2 regions of the Terrisporobacter hibernicus genome follow, and region 2 is predicted to be linked to the other one. Evidence: a T-box and tRNA genes for the amino acid it is inferred to sense, from the RefSeq annotation. Region 2 holds a T-box; the other holds one or more tRNA genes.
The links. The T-box of region 2 lies ahead of trpS (tryptophan--tRNA ligase). A T-box ahead of a tRNA ligase gene usually reads a tRNA of that ligase, here a tRNA-Trp.

Region 1: it encodes a tRNA-Trp, which carries the amino acid that the T-box ahead of trpS (tryptophan--tRNA ligase) is inferred to sense. The anticodon was not compared.

What each region holds. Positions count from the first base shown of each region.
Region 1 covers NZ_CP081135.1:1,989,742-1,997,730, forward strand. Annotated here, with positions in the region: rRNA gene JW646_RS09855 (23S ribosomal RNA) at 1-108, shown strand, start outside; rRNA gene rrf (5S ribosomal RNA) at 239-355, shown strand; tRNA gene JW646_RS09865 (tRNA-Asn) at 361-435, shown strand; tRNA gene JW646_RS09870 (tRNA-Glu) at 458-532, shown strand; tRNA gene JW646_RS09875 (tRNA-Val) at 537-612, shown strand; tRNA gene JW646_RS09880 (tRNA-Asp) at 629-705, shown strand; tRNA gene JW646_RS09885 (tRNA-Thr) at 723-797, shown strand; tRNA gene JW646_RS09890 (tRNA-Tyr) at 807-891, shown strand; tRNA gene JW646_RS09895 (tRNA-Gly) at 903-976, shown strand; tRNA gene JW646_RS09900 (tRNA-Arg) at 987-1,063, shown strand; tRNA gene JW646_RS09905 (tRNA-Gln) at 1,069-1,144, shown strand; tRNA gene JW646_RS09910 (tRNA-Lys) at 1,154-1,229, shown strand; tRNA gene JW646_RS09915 (tRNA-Ser) at 1,237-1,325, shown strand; tRNA gene JW646_RS09920 (tRNA-Ser) at 1,333-1,425, shown strand; tRNA gene JW646_RS09925 (tRNA-Pro) at 1,433-1,509, shown strand; tRNA gene JW646_RS09930 (tRNA-Ile) at 1,519-1,595, shown strand; tRNA gene JW646_RS09935 (tRNA-Trp) at 1,606-1,681, shown strand; tRNA gene JW646_RS09940 (tRNA-Pro) at 1,718-1,794, shown strand; tRNA gene JW646_RS09945 (tRNA-Ile) at 1,801-1,877, shown strand; tRNA gene JW646_RS09950 (tRNA-Phe) at 1,881-1,956, shown strand; rRNA gene JW646_RS09955 (16S ribosomal RNA) at 2,080-3,578, shown strand; tRNA gene JW646_RS09960 (tRNA-Ala) at 3,689-3,764, shown strand; rRNA gene JW646_RS09965 (23S ribosomal RNA) at 3,909-6,807, shown strand; rRNA gene rrf (5S ribosomal RNA) at 6,946-7,062, shown strand; tRNA gene JW646_RS09975 (tRNA-Asn) at 7,068-7,142, shown strand; tRNA gene JW646_RS09980 (tRNA-Leu) at 7,152-7,241, shown strand; tRNA gene JW646_RS09985 (tRNA-Met) at 7,255-7,330, shown strand; tRNA gene JW646_RS09990 (tRNA-Glu) at 7,343-7,417, shown strand; tRNA gene JW646_RS09995 (tRNA-Gly) at 7,419-7,492, shown strand; tRNA gene JW646_RS10000 (tRNA-Val) at 7,508-7,583, shown strand; tRNA gene JW646_RS10005 (tRNA-Gly) at 7,600-7,674, shown strand; tRNA gene JW646_RS10010 (tRNA-Arg) at 7,682-7,758, shown strand; gene cdaA (diadenylate cyclase CdaA) at 7,955-7,989, shown strand, end outside.
Region 2 covers NZ_CP081135.1:1,547,939-1,555,927, forward strand. Annotated here, with positions in the region: gene JW646_RS07460 (LrgB family protein) at 372-1,064, opposite strand; gene JW646_RS07465 (CidA/LrgA family protein) at 1,086-1,481, opposite strand; gene trpS (tryptophan--tRNA ligase) at 1,680-2,699, opposite strand; T-box leader at 2,767-3,012, opposite strand; gene JW646_RS07475 (DUF488 domain-containing protein) at 3,258-3,878, shown strand; gene hpt (hypoxanthine phosphoribosyltransferase) at 3,962-4,501, opposite strand; gene JW646_RS07485 (L-cysteine desulfidase family protein) at 4,571-5,884, opposite strand; gene JW646_RS07490 (sigma-54 interaction domain-containing protein) at 6,100-7,872, opposite strand.

The DNA of each region.
Region 1 (7,989 bases), 440 kb from region 2:
CCACCGTAAGGTTAAGACCCCATGAAGACTACATGGTTGATAGGTCAGAGGTGGAAGTGTGGTAACATATGTAGCTTACTGATACTAATAGGTCGAGGACTTGACCAAAAAAATAATGGAAACATTAAATGTTAGCAGTTTTGAAAGTATTAAATTTTCAAAAAAATGCAGTAAAAAAGTTGACAATTATATACATAAATGTTATTATAATTCTTGTCTAAAGAAACAGTTAAAATTATGTGGTTATTATAGCAAAGAGGATACACCTGTTCCCATTCCGAACACAGAAGTTAAGCTCTTGAGCGGCGATGGTACTTGGGGGGCGACTCCCTGGGAGAGTAGCACGTAGCCACGTGATGTTCCAAGGTAGCTCAACGGTGGAGCACTCGGCTGTTAACCGATAGGTTGAGGGTTCGAGTCCCTCCCTTGGAGCCAAAGAACAAAATTAAAATAATATGGCTCATTGGTCAAGCGGTTAAGACACCGCCCTTTCACGGCGGTAACAGGGGTTCGATTCCCCTATGAGTCACCATTACGGGACCATAGCTCAGCTGGGAGAGCACCTGCCTTACAAGCAGGGGGTCACAGGTTCGAGCCCTGTTGGTCCCACCATTAAACATATAAATGCGGCCTGGTAGTTCAGTTGGTTAGAATGCCAGCCTGTCACGCTGGAGGTCGAGGGTTCGAACCCCTTCCAGGTCGCCATAAATATTTAACACTATGCTGGTGTGGCTCAACGGTAGAGCAGCTGACTTGTAATCAGCAGGTTGTAGGTTCGATTCCTATCACCAGCTCCAAAATTCTTAGGAGGATTTCCCGAGCGGCCAAAGGGGGCAGACTGTAAATCTGTTAGCGATGCTTTCGGTGGTTCGAATCCACCATCCTCCACCAAAGAAATATATGCGGGTGTAGCTCAATGGTAGAGTTCCGGCCTTCCAAGCCGGCTGTGAGGGTTCGATCCCCTTCACCCGCTCCATTTAAAATATGGGTGCATAGCTCAGCTGGATAGAGCAACGCCCTTCTAAGGCGTGTGTCCGGGGTTCGAATCCCTGTGCGCTCACCATATACTGGGGATTAGCCAAGTCGGTAAGGCACATGACTTTGACTCATGCATGCGTAGGTTCGAGTCCTGCATCCCCAGCCATATAAACATGACTCATTAGCTCAGTCGGTAGAGCACTTGACTTTTAATCAAGGTGTCCGGAGTTCGAATCTCCGATGGGTCACCATTAACCTGGAGAGGTGTCCGAGTGGTTTAAGGAGCTGGTCTTGAAAACCAGTGATGCTTAACGGCACCGTGGGTTCGAATCCCACCCTCTCCGCCAAAAACATGGAGAAGTACTCAAGTGGCTCAAGAGGATCCCCTGCTAAGGGATTAGGCTGGATTAAACCGGTGCGAGGGTTCGAATCCCTCCTTCTCCGCCAGTTTTTACGAGGTGTAGCGCAGTTTGGTAGCGCACTTGGTTTGGGACCATGGGGCCGGGGGTTCGAGTCCCTTCACCTCGACCAGAATAATATGGACCATTAGCTCAGTTGGTTAGAGCGCCCGGCTCATAACCGGTAGGTCTGGGGTTCGAGTCCCTGATGGTCCACCATATTTAATATAGGGGTGTAGCTCAGTTGGTAGAGCGTCGGTCTCCAAAACCGTGCGCCGGGGGTTCGAGTCCCTCCACCCCTGCCAGAAAAATTTTAAAAAGTATTTTACTAATTTATACTTCGAGGTGTAGCGCAGTTTGGTAGCGCACTTGGTTTGGGACCATGGGGCCGGGGGTTCGAGTCCCTTCACCTCGACCAAAATTAGGGCCTATAGCTCAGGTGGTTAGAGCGCACGCCTGATAAGCGTGAGGTCGCTGGTTCGAGTCCAGCTAGGCCCACCATTTGCCCAGATAGCTCAGTCGGTAGAGCAGGGGACTGAAAATCCCCGTGTCGGTGGTTCGATTCCGCCTCTGGGCACCACAAAGAACTTTGAAAATTAAACAGTAGGTTAACAATAAATTAATTCTTAAAGAATTAAACTGAAACAACAAACAAACCAAGCCAGATATTCAGATAATGATTAGTCTGAGCAATGGACAACTTTTTTATGAGAGTTTGATCCTGGCTCAGGATGAACGCTGGCGGCGTGCCTAACACATGCAAGTCGAGCGATTTACTTCGGTAAAGAGCGGCGGACGGGTGAGTAACGCGTGGGTAACCTGCCTCATACACATGGATAACATACCGAAAGGTATGCTAATACAGGATAATATAAGAGATTCACATGGATTTCTTATCAAAGCTCCGGCGGTATGAGATGGACCCGCGTCTGATTAGCTAGTTGGTAAGGTAATGGCTTACCAAGGCGACGATCAGTAGCCGACCTGAGAGGGTGATCGGCCACATTGGAACTGAGACACGGTCCAAACTCCTACGGGAGGCAGCAGTGGGGAATATTGCACAATGGGCGAAAGCCTGATGCAGCAACGCCGCGTGAGTGATGAAGGCCTTCGGGTCGTAAAACTCTGTCCTCAAGGAAGATAATGACGGTACTTGAGGAGGAAGCCCCGGCTAACTACGTGCCAGCAGCCGCGGTAATACGTAGGGGCTAGCGTTATCCGGATTTACTGGGCGTAAAGGGTGCGTAGGTGGTTTTTAAGTCAGGAGTGAAAGGCTACGGCTCAACCGTAGTAAGCTCTTGAAACTGGAAAACTTGAGTGCAGGAGAGGAAAGTGGAATTCCTAGTGTAGCGGTGAAATGCGTAGATATTAGGAGGAACACCAGTAGCGAAGGCGGCTTTCTGGACTGTAACTGACACTGAGGCACGAAAGCGTGGGGAGCAAACAGGATTAGATACCCTGGTAGTCCACGCCGTAAACGATGAGTACTAGGTGTCGGGGTTACCCCTCGGTGCCGCAGCTAACGCATTAAGTACTCCGCCTGGGGAGTACGCTCGCAAGAGTGAAACTCAAAGGAATTGACGGGGACCCGCACAAGTAGCGGAGCATGTGGTTTAATTCGAAGCAACGCGAAGAACCTTACCTAAGCTTGACATCCTTTTGACCGATGCCTAATCGCATTTTTCCTTCGGGGACAGAAGTGACAGGTGGTGCATGGTTGTCGTCAGCTCGTGTCGTGAGATGTTGGGTTAAGTCCCGCAACGAGCGCAACCCTTGCCTTTAGTTGCCAGCATTAAGTTGGGCACTCTAGAGGGACTGCCAGGGATAACCTGGAGGAAGGTGGGGATGACGTCAAATCATCATGCCCCTTATGCTTAGGGCTACACACGTGCTACAATGGGTGGTACAGAGGGCAGCCAAGTCGTGAGGCCGAGCTAATCCCTTAAAGCCATTCTCAGTTCGGATTGTAGGCTGAAACTCGCCTACATGAAGCTGGAGTTACTAGTAATCGCAGATCAGAATGCTGCGGTGAATGCGTTCCCGGGTCTTGTACACACCGCCCGTCACACCACGGAAGTTGGGGGCGCCCGAAGCCACTTAGCTAACCCTTTTGGGAAGCGAGTGTCGAAGGTGAAATCAATAACTGGGGTGAAGTCGTAACAAGGTAGCCGTATCGGAAGGTGCGGCTGGATCACCTCCTTTCTAGGGAGAATTAACCTACTGTTTAATTTTGAGGGTTCTTTAACTCTTACAAAAAAATATTGACGAAATTCGACAAAGTGATTATAATATATTTTGTTGAAAAAACATATGGGGGTATAGCTCAGCTGGGAGAGCACCTGCCTTGCACGCAGGGGGTCAACGGTTCGATCCCGTTTATCTCCACCATTTGTACTTACTTGTTAAGTACCTAGTACTTTGAAAACTGCATAACATTTAGTGATATGACATTATATAAAGAAGAAGATAAACTTCTTAAAAAATGTATCATATAAAGAAGATAACTTTTAAAAATATCAAGAATTAATAACTGGTCAAGTTATTAAGGGTGTAGGGCGAATGCCTTGGCACTAGGAGCTGATGAAGGACGCGATAAGCTGCGATAAGCTTGGGGGAGTTGCACGTAAACTGTGATCCCAAGATTTCCGAATGAGGAAACTCACTTAGAGTAATGTCTAAGTATCGTATAGTGAATACATAGCTATGCGAGGGGAACCCGGGGAACTGAAACATCTAAGTACCCGGAGGAAGAGAAAGAAATTCGATTCCGTAAGTAGCGGCGAGCGAACGCGGAACAGGCCAAACCAGTGAAGTTTTCTTCACTGGGGTTGCGGACATATCATAACAGAATCACTTATTCAAGACGAAGAGAGTTGGAAAGCTCCGCTATAAAGTGTAAAAGCCACGTAGTTTAAAGAATAAGACTCTAGATATGATCCAGAGTACCACGGGACACGTGAAACCCTGTGGGAAGCAGGAGGGACCATCCTCCAAGCCTAAATACTACCTAGTGACCGATAGCGTATAGTACCGTGAGGGAAAGGTGAAAAGAACCCCGGGAGGGGAGTGAAATAGAACCTGAAACCCTACACTTACAAGCTGTAGGAGCACATTATTTGTGTGACTGCGTACTTTTTGTAGAACGGGCCAACGAGTTACGTTACCTAGCAAGGTTAAGCACTTAAGGTGTGGAGCCGCAGCGAAAGCGAGTCTTAACTGGGCGTATAGTTAGTTGACGTAGACCCGAAACCGGGCGACCTATCCATGGGCAGGTTGAAGCGAAAGTAAAATTTCGTGGAGGACCGAACCCACGAGCGTTGAAAAGCTCGGGGATGACCTGTGGATAGCGGTGAAATTCCAATCGAGCCCGGAGATAGCTGGTTCTCTCCGAAATAGCTTTAGGGCTAGCCTCAAGATTTAGAGAAACGGGGTAGAGCACTGAATGTCCTAGGGGTATTGCACTTACCGAAGACTATCAAACTCCGAATACCGTATTCTTATGCTTGGGAGTCAGACTGTGGGTGATAAGATTCATAGTCAAAAGGGCAACAGCCCAGATCGTCAGCTAAGGTCCCTAAATGTACGTTAAGTGGTAAAGGATGTGGGATTGCACAGACAACCAGGATGTTGGCTTAGAAGCAGCCACTCATTTAAAGAGTGCGTAATAGCTCACTGGTCGAGTGATCCTGCGCCGAAAATTTCCGGGGCTAAAACGTACTACCGAAGCTACGGCATCATTTATGATGGGTAGGAGAGCTTTCTATACGGATTGAAGCATTACCGTAAGGAGATGTGGACTGTATAGAAGTGAGAATGTTGGCATGAGTAGCGAGATGTGGGTGAGAATCCCACAGGCCGTAAACCCAAGGTTTCCAGGGGAAGGTTCGTCCGCCCTGGGTTAGTCAGGACCTAAGCCGAGGCCGAAAGGCGTAGGTGATGGACAACAGGTTGATATTCCTGTACCACCAATAACCGTTTGAGAAATGGGATGACACAGTAGGATAAGCTAACCGCACTGTTGGTTATGTGCGGGCAAGTATTGAGGCAGTTCAGGTAGGCAAATCCGCCTGAATAATGCTGGGGTACGATGCGGAGCGAAATTTAGTAGCGAAGTAGCTGATTTCACACTGTCGAGAAAAGTCTCTATCGAGGTTAAAGGTGCCTGTACCGCAAACCGACACAGGTGGGTGAGGAGAGTATCCTAAGGCCAGCCAGAGAACTGTTGTTAAGGAACTCGGCAAAATGACCCCGTAACTTAGGGAGAAGGGGTGCCATGGAAACATGGCCGCAGAGAATAGGCCCAAGCGACTGTTTACCAAAAACATAGGTTTCTGCTAAGTCGCAAGACGATGTATAGGAGCTGACGCCTGCCCGGTGCTGGAAGGTTAAGGGGATCTGTTAGGGTAACCGAAGCAGTGAACTTAAGCCCCAGTAAACGGCGGCCGTAACTATAACGGTCCTAAGGTAGCGAAATTCCTTGTCGGGTAAGTTCCGACCCGCACGAAAGGCGTAACGATTTGGGCACTGTCTCAACAACAGACTGGGTGAAATTGTAATACCGGTGAAGATGCCGGTTACCTGCGACAGGACGGAAAGACCCCATGGAGCTTTACTGTAGCTTGACATTGAGTCTCGGTGCTACATGTACAGGATAGGTGGGAGGCTATGAAGCATGGACGTCAGTCTGTGTGGAGCCATCCTTGGGATACCACCCTTGTAGTACTGGGATTCTAACCAGCTGCCTTGAATCAGGTAGTGGGACACTGTCAGGTGGACAGTTTGACTGGGGCGGTCGCCTCCTAAAGAGTAACGGAGGCGCTCAAAGGTTCTCTCAGTACGGTCGGAAATCGTACGTAGAGTGTAAAGGCAGAAGAGAGCTTGATTGCAAGACATACAGGTCGAGCAAGGACGAAAGTCGGACTTAGTGATCCGGTGGTACCGCATGGAAGGGCCATCGCTCAACGGATAAAAGCTACCCTGGGGATAACAGGCTGATCTCCCCCAAGAGTCCACATCGACGGGGAGGTTTGGCACCTCGATGTCGGCTCATCACATCCTGGGGCTGTAGTAGGTCCCAAGGGTTGGGCTGTTCGCCCATTAAAGTGGTACGCGAGCTGGGTTCAGAACGTCGTGAGACAGTTCGGTCCCTATCCGTCGCAGGCGTAGGAAATTTGAGGAGACCTGTCCTTAGTACGAGAGGACCGGGATGGACGTACCGCTGGTGTACCAGTTGTTCTGCCAAGGGCATAGCTGGGTAGCTAAGTACGGAAAGGATAAGCGCTGAAAGCATCTAAGCGCGAAGCCTACTTCGAGATAAGATTTCCCACCGTAAGGTTAAGACCCCATGAAGACTACATGGTTGATAGGTCAGAGGTGGAAGTGTGGTAACATATGTAGCTTACTGATACTAATAGGTCGAGGACTTGACCAAAAAAAATAATGGAAACATTAAATGTTAGCAGTTTTGAAAGTACTAACAAAAGTTAATACTTAAAACACTTTGAGCAACGGATTTTTCTGAAGCGAAAGCAAAGAAATATCGTTGGCGATATGAGTGTAATGAATTTTATGTGGTTATTATAGCAAAGAGGATACACCTGTTCCCATTCCGAACACAGAAGTTAAGCTCTTGAGCGGCGATGGTACTTGGGGGGCGACCCCCTGGGAGAGTAGCACGTAGCCACGTCATGTTCCAAGGTAGCTCAACGGTGGAGCACTCGGCTGTTAACCGATAGGCTGAGGGTTCGAGTCCCTCCCTTGGAGCCAAGAAAGTATGCCGAAGTGGCGGAACTGGCAGACGCACAGGACTTAAAATCCTGCGAAACTTATACTTTCGTACCGGTTCGATTCCGGTCTTCGGCACCATACTTTTTAATATCGCGGAGTGGAGCAGTTGGCAGCTCGTCGGGCTCATAACCCGAAGGTCACAGGTTCGAGTCCTGTCTCCGCAACCATTTAAATATTGTGGCTCATTGGTCAAGCGGTTAAGACACCGCCCTTTCACGGCGGTAACAGGGGTTCGATTCCCCTATGAGTCACCATGCGGGTGTAGCTCAATGGTAGAGTTCCGGCCTTCCAAGCCGGCTGTGAGGGTTCGATCCCCTTCACCCGCTCCAATTTAATTAATTCCCGGGACCATAGCTCAGCTGGGAGAGCACCTGCCTTACAAGCAGGGGGTCACAGGTTCGAGCCCTGTTGGTCCCACCATTTTACAAAATTTTATGCGGGAATAGTTCAGTGGTAGAGCGCAACCTTGCCAAGGTTGAAGTCGCGAGTTCGAATCTCGTTTCCCGCTCCAATAATATGGGTGCATAGCTCAGCTGGATAGAGCAACGCCCTTCTAAGGCGTGTGTCCGGGGTTCGAATCCCTGTGCGCTCACCAATCAAAGTTTCACATTAGTGAAACTTTTTTTTTATAAAAAAATTAAATAAATATATATAATTAACCTTATAATAATAAAATATAAATATAATAAATAATATATTGAATTAAATAAGATAGTTTGTATATAGTTGTATTATTATAGTATAATACATAGTGTAAAAGGTTAAGAAACTATTGAGTAGGAGGATAAAATATGTCCGATATAAATTCTTTTTTAAATGGTTTTAT
Region 2 (7,989 bases):
ACAATATAAAGTATAATATATAACCCTTGTCGAAATTTATCATTTTGTGATAACAAATGCTGCATTTTTAGCTTTTATAATATTCACCTGGGAATTAATCTAAATAAGTCATATAGTATAATGAAAACCTAAAAAATTTGATTAGTCATAATAGATTGGTAAGTTGTGTATAGATATGCAAATAGTAGTGCTAATGGTACTTTAAACAAAATTAGAAGATAAATATTTGCTATATAAAAAAAGCACCTTTCGACTACGATTATATTTTAACCGTTGCCATAAAGGGGCTTTTATTTAACCAAAATTCTATGCTTATTGATCTTTCAACTTATTCCTTTTTATATCCAAATTAAAACACTTTAAATATAATCTTATCCTGCAAAATTCATTAATATAGGTACTAACATAACTGTTAAAACACCACAAATACCTATAGATAGAGATGACATAGCACCTTCCACCTCGCCCATTTCTAGAGCCTTACTTGTACCCATAGCATGAGCTGCCGTACCTAGCGCTATTCCTTTTGACACAGGGTGCTTTATCTTACCTATTTTTAATACTAAATCCCCTAATATATTTCCAAATATACCTGTTGCAATTATACAAACAACAGTTATAGATTCCACTCCACCTAGTGCATTGACTAATGATATTCCCATTGGTGTTGTAATTGATTTTGGTAAAATAGAGTAAACTATCTCGTTATTTGTTAAAGTTAATTTTCCTATAATAGTTATTATTATAAAAGAAGTTACTACTCCTACTACAATTCCAATAAGAATTTCTTTAAAATGCTTTTTAAATAAATCAAACTGTCTGTAAAGTGGTACTGCTAAAACCACTGTAACAGGCCCTAACATAAAATTCATTATATCTGCACCTATCTTAAAGCTTTCATAAGGTATATTTGTAATTTTTAAAAATAATATAATTAGTATTATGCATATTAATAAACCATTAAATATAGGTTTTTTTGCTTTTTTCTGTATAAATAAACCTATATTATAAAAAGCTAAAATTGTTACAAGTCCAAATAATTGTGTATTTAATATCTGCTCCATTGATTATCTCCTATCCCTCTACTATGCGAATCTTTCCTCGTCTGATTCTTCTTCCTCTACTCCAACTTGCTTTTTATGAATCATAATATCTACCGTTTTACCCGTTACAAACATAATAATCATAGTTGCAGCAGTTACGCTCAATAATAAAACAACCATATTTTCTCCTATTAAACCTAAAGAGTTTATAAGAGATACACCTGCTGGCACAAAAAATAGAGCCATGTTATTAAGTAAAAAATCTGATACTTCTTTAATTGTTTCTTCTTTTATTATTTTAAATTGAAGCAATAGAAATAAAATGATCATTCCTACTATTGTTCCAGGTATTTTAATAAAATCACTACATAAAGAGCTTATTAATTCTCCTCCTGCCCATATTCCAAATATTATTCCTAATTGATTAAATATTTTCATACTACCTTCCTCTTTTTTTATTTAATATAAAAATTATACAATATGATTTCATTTATATAAATATGAATATATAAACTTTATTTTTTATAATTTAACATTATATTTAATATTTCCACTATACTTATATTATCATAATGAAGGACGTAATTACAAAAAAATAAAAGGCATTGCTAATAAACAACGCCTTTTTATCTATTCTTATAAACCTTTAAAGTATTCTATTCCCATAGCTTCTCTTACTTCTTTTAAAGTCTGAGCCGCTACTTCTCTAGCATTTTCGCTACCTTTTTTTAATACTTCATATAAATATGCTTTGTCTTTTTCCAGTTCAGCTCTTCTCGCTCTTATTGGAGCTAACTCAGCTTGAAGCACTTCGTTTAAGTATCTTTTTACTTTAACATCTCCAAGACCACCTCTTGTGTAGTGGGCTTTTAACTCTTCTACGTAAGCCTTATCTGTACAGAAAGCGTCTAAATAAGTGAAAACTGTATTATTTTCAACGCATCCTGGATCTTCAACTCTTATATGATTAGGATCTGTAAACATACTCATAACTTTCTTTTTAACTGTTTCTTCGTCATCACTTAAATATATTGCATTTCCTAATGATTTACTCATTTTAGCCTTACCATCTATTCCTGGCATTCTTCCTTCTATTCCTTCTGGATACATTCCTTCTGGTTCAACTAACAATTCACCATATGTGTTGTTAAAGCTTCTTACAATCTCTCTAGTTTGCTCTATCATTGGTTTTTGATCGTTACCTACTGGAACTAAATCAGCTTTAAAAGCTGTTATATCAGCTACCTGACTCACTGGGTAAACGAAAAATCCTGCTGGTATTCCTTCTCCAAATCCTTTTTGTTTTATTTCATCCTTAACTGTAGGATTTCTACTAAGTCTTGCTACTGTAACTAAGTTTAAGTAATACACTGTAAGCTCTGCTAACTCCGGTATTTGTGATTGTATAAATATATTTGTTTTCTCTGGGTCTAATCCTACTGCTAAGTAGTCCTTAGTAACTTCCATCACACTATTTATTATTTTTTCTGGATTTTTTGCATTATCTGTTAAAGCTTGTTGGTCAGCTATCATAACAAACATATCGTATAGTCCTGAATTTTGTAATGCTACCCTGTTTTTTAATGAACCTGTATAATGACCTAAATGAAGTTTTCCTGTAGGTCTATCTCCTGTTAATATTATTTTTTTACTCATTTCTTCATCTCCTTATGATATTTATAGTTTTCAGTATTCTCTATAATTAAAAAACTCCGTCCTAAAACTATAGGACGGAGTGTTATATCCGCGTTGCCACCTAAATTGTGTACTATAAAATACACCTCTTAATTCTTGGTACTAGCATACCTCAACTGCTGTAACGTGCAATTCACGGTAAAGTCTACTCTCAACTGATTTCAATTTACTCCTAAAAGGTCCATTCATCAAATCTTTCTTGTTGAGATTCCACCATCCTCAACTCTCTATATCGAATCTTAATTTAACTACTCTTCCTTATCATGGGATTTATTATATGGTTTTCTATCTTAATCTTATTATCTTTTAATTTAAATGTCAATAAATTTACTTATTATATATTATTAATCAGTATTTCCATTGTTTACAATAAAAATTCATTTTTTTGTATTTCATAAATATATTAGGTTAAAATTGCTCTTCATTAACTTTATAACTTAAATATTATATTACGTATCACATTAAAATTAGGGTATTATAATTTTATATAACTAAATACATAACAAGGAAGTGATTGAAATGGAAATATATACATTAGGTCATTCTAATTACCCTTTTGATAAATTTATAGAAATATTAAAGAAATACAATATAGATTGTGTAGTTGATATAAGAGCTATCCCATATTCAAAGTACAATACTCAATATAACAAAGACTTTTTTCAAACAAACTTAAAAAGGTTAGGCTATACCTATATCTATATGGCTGATGAGTTTGGTGCTAGGAGAAAAACTAGAGCAAGTTATAACAATGAAGGATATGCAGATTTTGCTAAAGTTATATTAGAAGATGATTTTAAGAAAGGTATACAAAGATTAAAAATAGGTTGCATCAAAGGTTATAAAATAGTCTTACTTGGTGCCATGCAAGAACCTATAAGATGCCCTCGTGGCATATTAGTTGGAAAAGAATTACTTAAAGAGGGATTTGATGTAAAACATATAATGCACGAAGGTAATTTAAAAACGCAAAAATACTTGGAAGAACTTCTACTAGAAAAATATTTTCACCAAAGGAATCAACTTACCATAGATGTTTTATTTGATAATCATATGGACACTGACAATATGATTAAAGAAAGTTATAAGCTTGCCAATAAAGAAATTGGTTATAGAATAGAAAAATTAGACACTAAATAAATCCTTCAAACACATTGACCTATCATTAACAAATTTAGACAAAATTCAAGGGTGTAACATTTTTGTTACACCCTTTCATCTTACTATCTATCTTTATCTGTTACTACAAATACATATGGTATATTTCTATAATAGTCACCATAGTTTAATCCGTAACCTACAACAAATTTATCTTCAATTGTAAATCCGCAGTAATCAGGTACTAAATCTACTTCTCTTCTACTTGGTTTATCTAATAATACACAACATTTTATACTTGCTGGATTTTTAGATTTTAAATGATTCATTACATGGTTCATAGTATGTGCTGAATCTGTTATATCATCAACAACTAATACATCATATCCCTCTAAATCAGACTTTATGTCATTAACGATTTGAACTCTTCCACTTGAAGCAGTTCCATGTCCATAACTTGAAGTTGTCATAAATTCTATTCTTACCGGTACATCTAAAGCTCTAACTAAATCTGAGCAGAAAATGAAGCTACCTTTTAATAGAGATACAACCATTAATTTCTTGCCTTGGTAATCTTTTGAAAGTTCTTTACCTAATTCTTTGATTCTATCTTTTAATTGTTCTTCCGAGCATAGAACTTCCCATACTTTTTTATCAATATCCATTGATTAACCTCCTAAATAAATGATGATATTTCCATTTTATAAAAGATTAACTTCTTTTGCAAGATAGTTTTAGTCAACTTTATTCATATCATTCATTACATTTAATATTATTTCGTCTGTTATTTGCATTCCTTTATCACTAACTCTACCTAAGTTTTGTATAGATTGCTCAACTTGTGTACCAACTATACCATTTAGTGGTGGTACTGCATATCCTTGTTTAGCTATAACAGCACTTTGAACTGCTGCTGATGCTGCTGAAGATAATTTTAATGCGCATCCTGCTTTTGCACCATCACAAATCATACCACTTAAGTCAGCTATCATATTTTCTATAGCTCCGTATATATGATTAATCTTTCCGTCCATTAACCAAGCTATACCTGCACTTGCTCCAGTTGATGCAGCTACACCACATCCACATACAGCAGATAATCTTCCAGTAAAGTTTTTAACATATGCAGTTACTAAGTGAGATATTGCAAGAGCTTTTGCTAATTTTTCATCACTTTGTGGATACTTTGAGCTATAAGCAACTATTGGAAGTATTGCTGTTAATCCATGGTTTCCAGATCCATTTGAACTCATAACAGGAAGTTTTGCTCCACCCATTCTTGCATCAGATGCTGCAGCTGTTAAAAGCATAGCTTCTGTCATTATTCCGTCTCCTAATAATCCTTCTTCCATAGATTCTTTTATACCTCTACCAACACCTATACCGATTTCATTTTCTAATCCGTATTTTGCCATATCCATATTCATTGTTACACCATCTAATAAGAATTTAATATCTTCTAAATTCAGATTTTCAACATTTTCAACTATTTCTTGTATAGTTATAGTGTCCATTATGTTTTCTTTTTTCTCTGTAGTTTGTGCTTCAGCTTTTTCTGCAAATCCGTCCACTTCATCTAATAATACTAAGCCGTTTGCTTGTAAGAATACAAAGTTATCATGCTTAGTTTTTATTATAACTCTTGATGTATTGTTCTTTCCTTCTAATCTTACTTCTATAACAACCTTTTCCTTAGTCTCTAAAGGCTCTATACTTATTGGATTTTCATCTACATATCTTTCTGATTCTTTAACTTGCTCATCAGTTAATCCTTCTAATAAAGTTAATCCGTCCTCAGATTTTCCTCCAACAAATCCCATAGCAACAGCTATTTTTAATCCTAATCTATCAGTTCCTGGTATTCCAACGCACATTGCATTTTTGTAAACATTTGGGCTAACTAATACTTTATGTTTTACTACTTCTTCTCCTAATAACTCTTTTGCTTTTGCACAAGCTAATGCTACGGCAACTGGCTCTGTACACCCTACTGCTGGTTTTACTTCAGCCTTTAATATATCAACTAAATTCGTTCTTAAATCTCTCATTTTATAATCCTCCTAGTAATTTAAAATAAATTATTATTTTCATATTGTTCTCAAATTATAATATAGCAATTTACGTGCCAACTTTTTTAAAATTCAATAAAATAAAAAAATGAGATTAACAAGCCAAATTTATATACTTTTATAGGTTATGTAATTATAAACAATTATATAAATCTCAAAATAAGCAAAAAAAATCTCAAAGTGAGATTTTTGTATCATTTTGAGATTAGGTTATATTTTTCAAGTTTTCTATATAATGTAGCCCTAGATATACCCAAGGCCTTTGCCACTAATTCTTTGTCCTTTTTATAATGTTTATATTTATTAAAGGCTTTTCTTATTTCTTCTTTTTCTAAATCTTCTAAAGTTCTTATTTCCTCTTCTTTATGTGATTTTTCATCATAATATGTTGATTTTATATTGTTAGGTATAATATCTAAAGTTAACAAGGTTGAGTTTGACATATTTATGCTATATTCAATTATGTTTTGTAACTCTCTAACATTGCCTGGCCATGTATAATCAACCAATGTCTTACTAGCATCTTCTTCTATGCCTATTACATCTTTATTTAGCTTGCGAGCATATTCTTTTATCATATAATCAATTAGTAAAGGAATATCACTTTTACGTTCTCTTAAAGTTGGCAAAGTTATAGGAATTACTTTTAATCTATAATATAAATCTTCTCTAAACTGTCCATTTCTTACTAACTCTTCTAAATTTTTATTAGTAGCTGCAATAACTCTAACATCAATAAATATATTGGACTTTCCTCCAATTTTATCTAGCTCTCTTTCTTGTAGTACTCTTAAAAGTTTTCCTTGTAAGTGAAGACTCATATCTCCTATTTCATCTAAAAATATAGTACCATTATGAGCCAGTTCAAATTTACCTAGTTTTCCACCTTTTTTAGCTCCTGTAAATGCGCCTTCCTCATACCCAAATAATTCACTTTCCAATAGGTTGTCTGGTATAGCTGCACAGTTAACCGCTACAAAAGGATAATCTGTTCTATCACTATGATTATGAATAGCTCTAGCAAAAAGTTCCTTTCCTGTGCCACTTTCACCTGTAATTAGTACTGTAGAATTTGATTTGGCTGCAATTAAGGCTTTTTGCTTTGTATGTTCCATTATTTCACTACTACCAACAATATTATCTAATGTTATTTTATAATCTTTATTAATTTTATTATAGTTTTTAATTGCTTCTTTGTTTTCAATAAAATCAATAACGTATCCTTTTAATTTATTTTTAACTACTATTTGGCTAATATTATATATTCCTTTTAAATTTCTTCCTAGTTTCTTGTAATAGAAAATTCCAGTTTTATATTTTTCAAAATCTAAAGTTGATGGTTTTTTTATAAAGTCTAGTAGATCAAAAATGTTTCCACTTTCCAACTTTTCATCATCTATATTAAAGCTTTCTCTAAATTTAACATTATACTTATCAATATTACCTCTAGTATCTATAGATACTACAGCTTTGTTCATACCATTTAGCAATATCTCTAATTTTTTCTTTTCCAGTTCTAATTCTTCTGTTTTGTTTTGAGCCTTTAATTTATTAGATATTAAGTCTGCCATTTTCCCCAAAAAGTTAGTTAGATCCTTTGCATTATCAGTTATTATTGAAGACTGCTCTTCATTAAATGCTATAAGGCCTACAACTCCATAGGAATATCCATCTAGAGTAATTGGACAACATACTTCTGCATACTCTTTGCAGTTCCCGTTGTTAGAACATATTTTACAAATATCATTTTGCTCCGAATCATCAATATAAATTAATACTTGTTCTTCTAAGCATTTTTTAAAAGCAGAGTATCCATTTACCCTTTCGCCAATCTTATCTAAATAAATTCCTGTTCCAGCTATTCTTACTAACTCTTCATCTACTATAGTAACATCAATATTTAAAACTGAAAGCATTGCTTCAGCTATATTTTGAATATCATCTTTTATATCTTTTAGACCATTCATTTTCATCAATCCTTAATTTTTTTTATATTTAACAAAGATTTTATTTCTTTTAAAACAACATATATTCTATTTAATGTTATTTGAATAGTTATAAGAATTACAAATAACATTACAGCC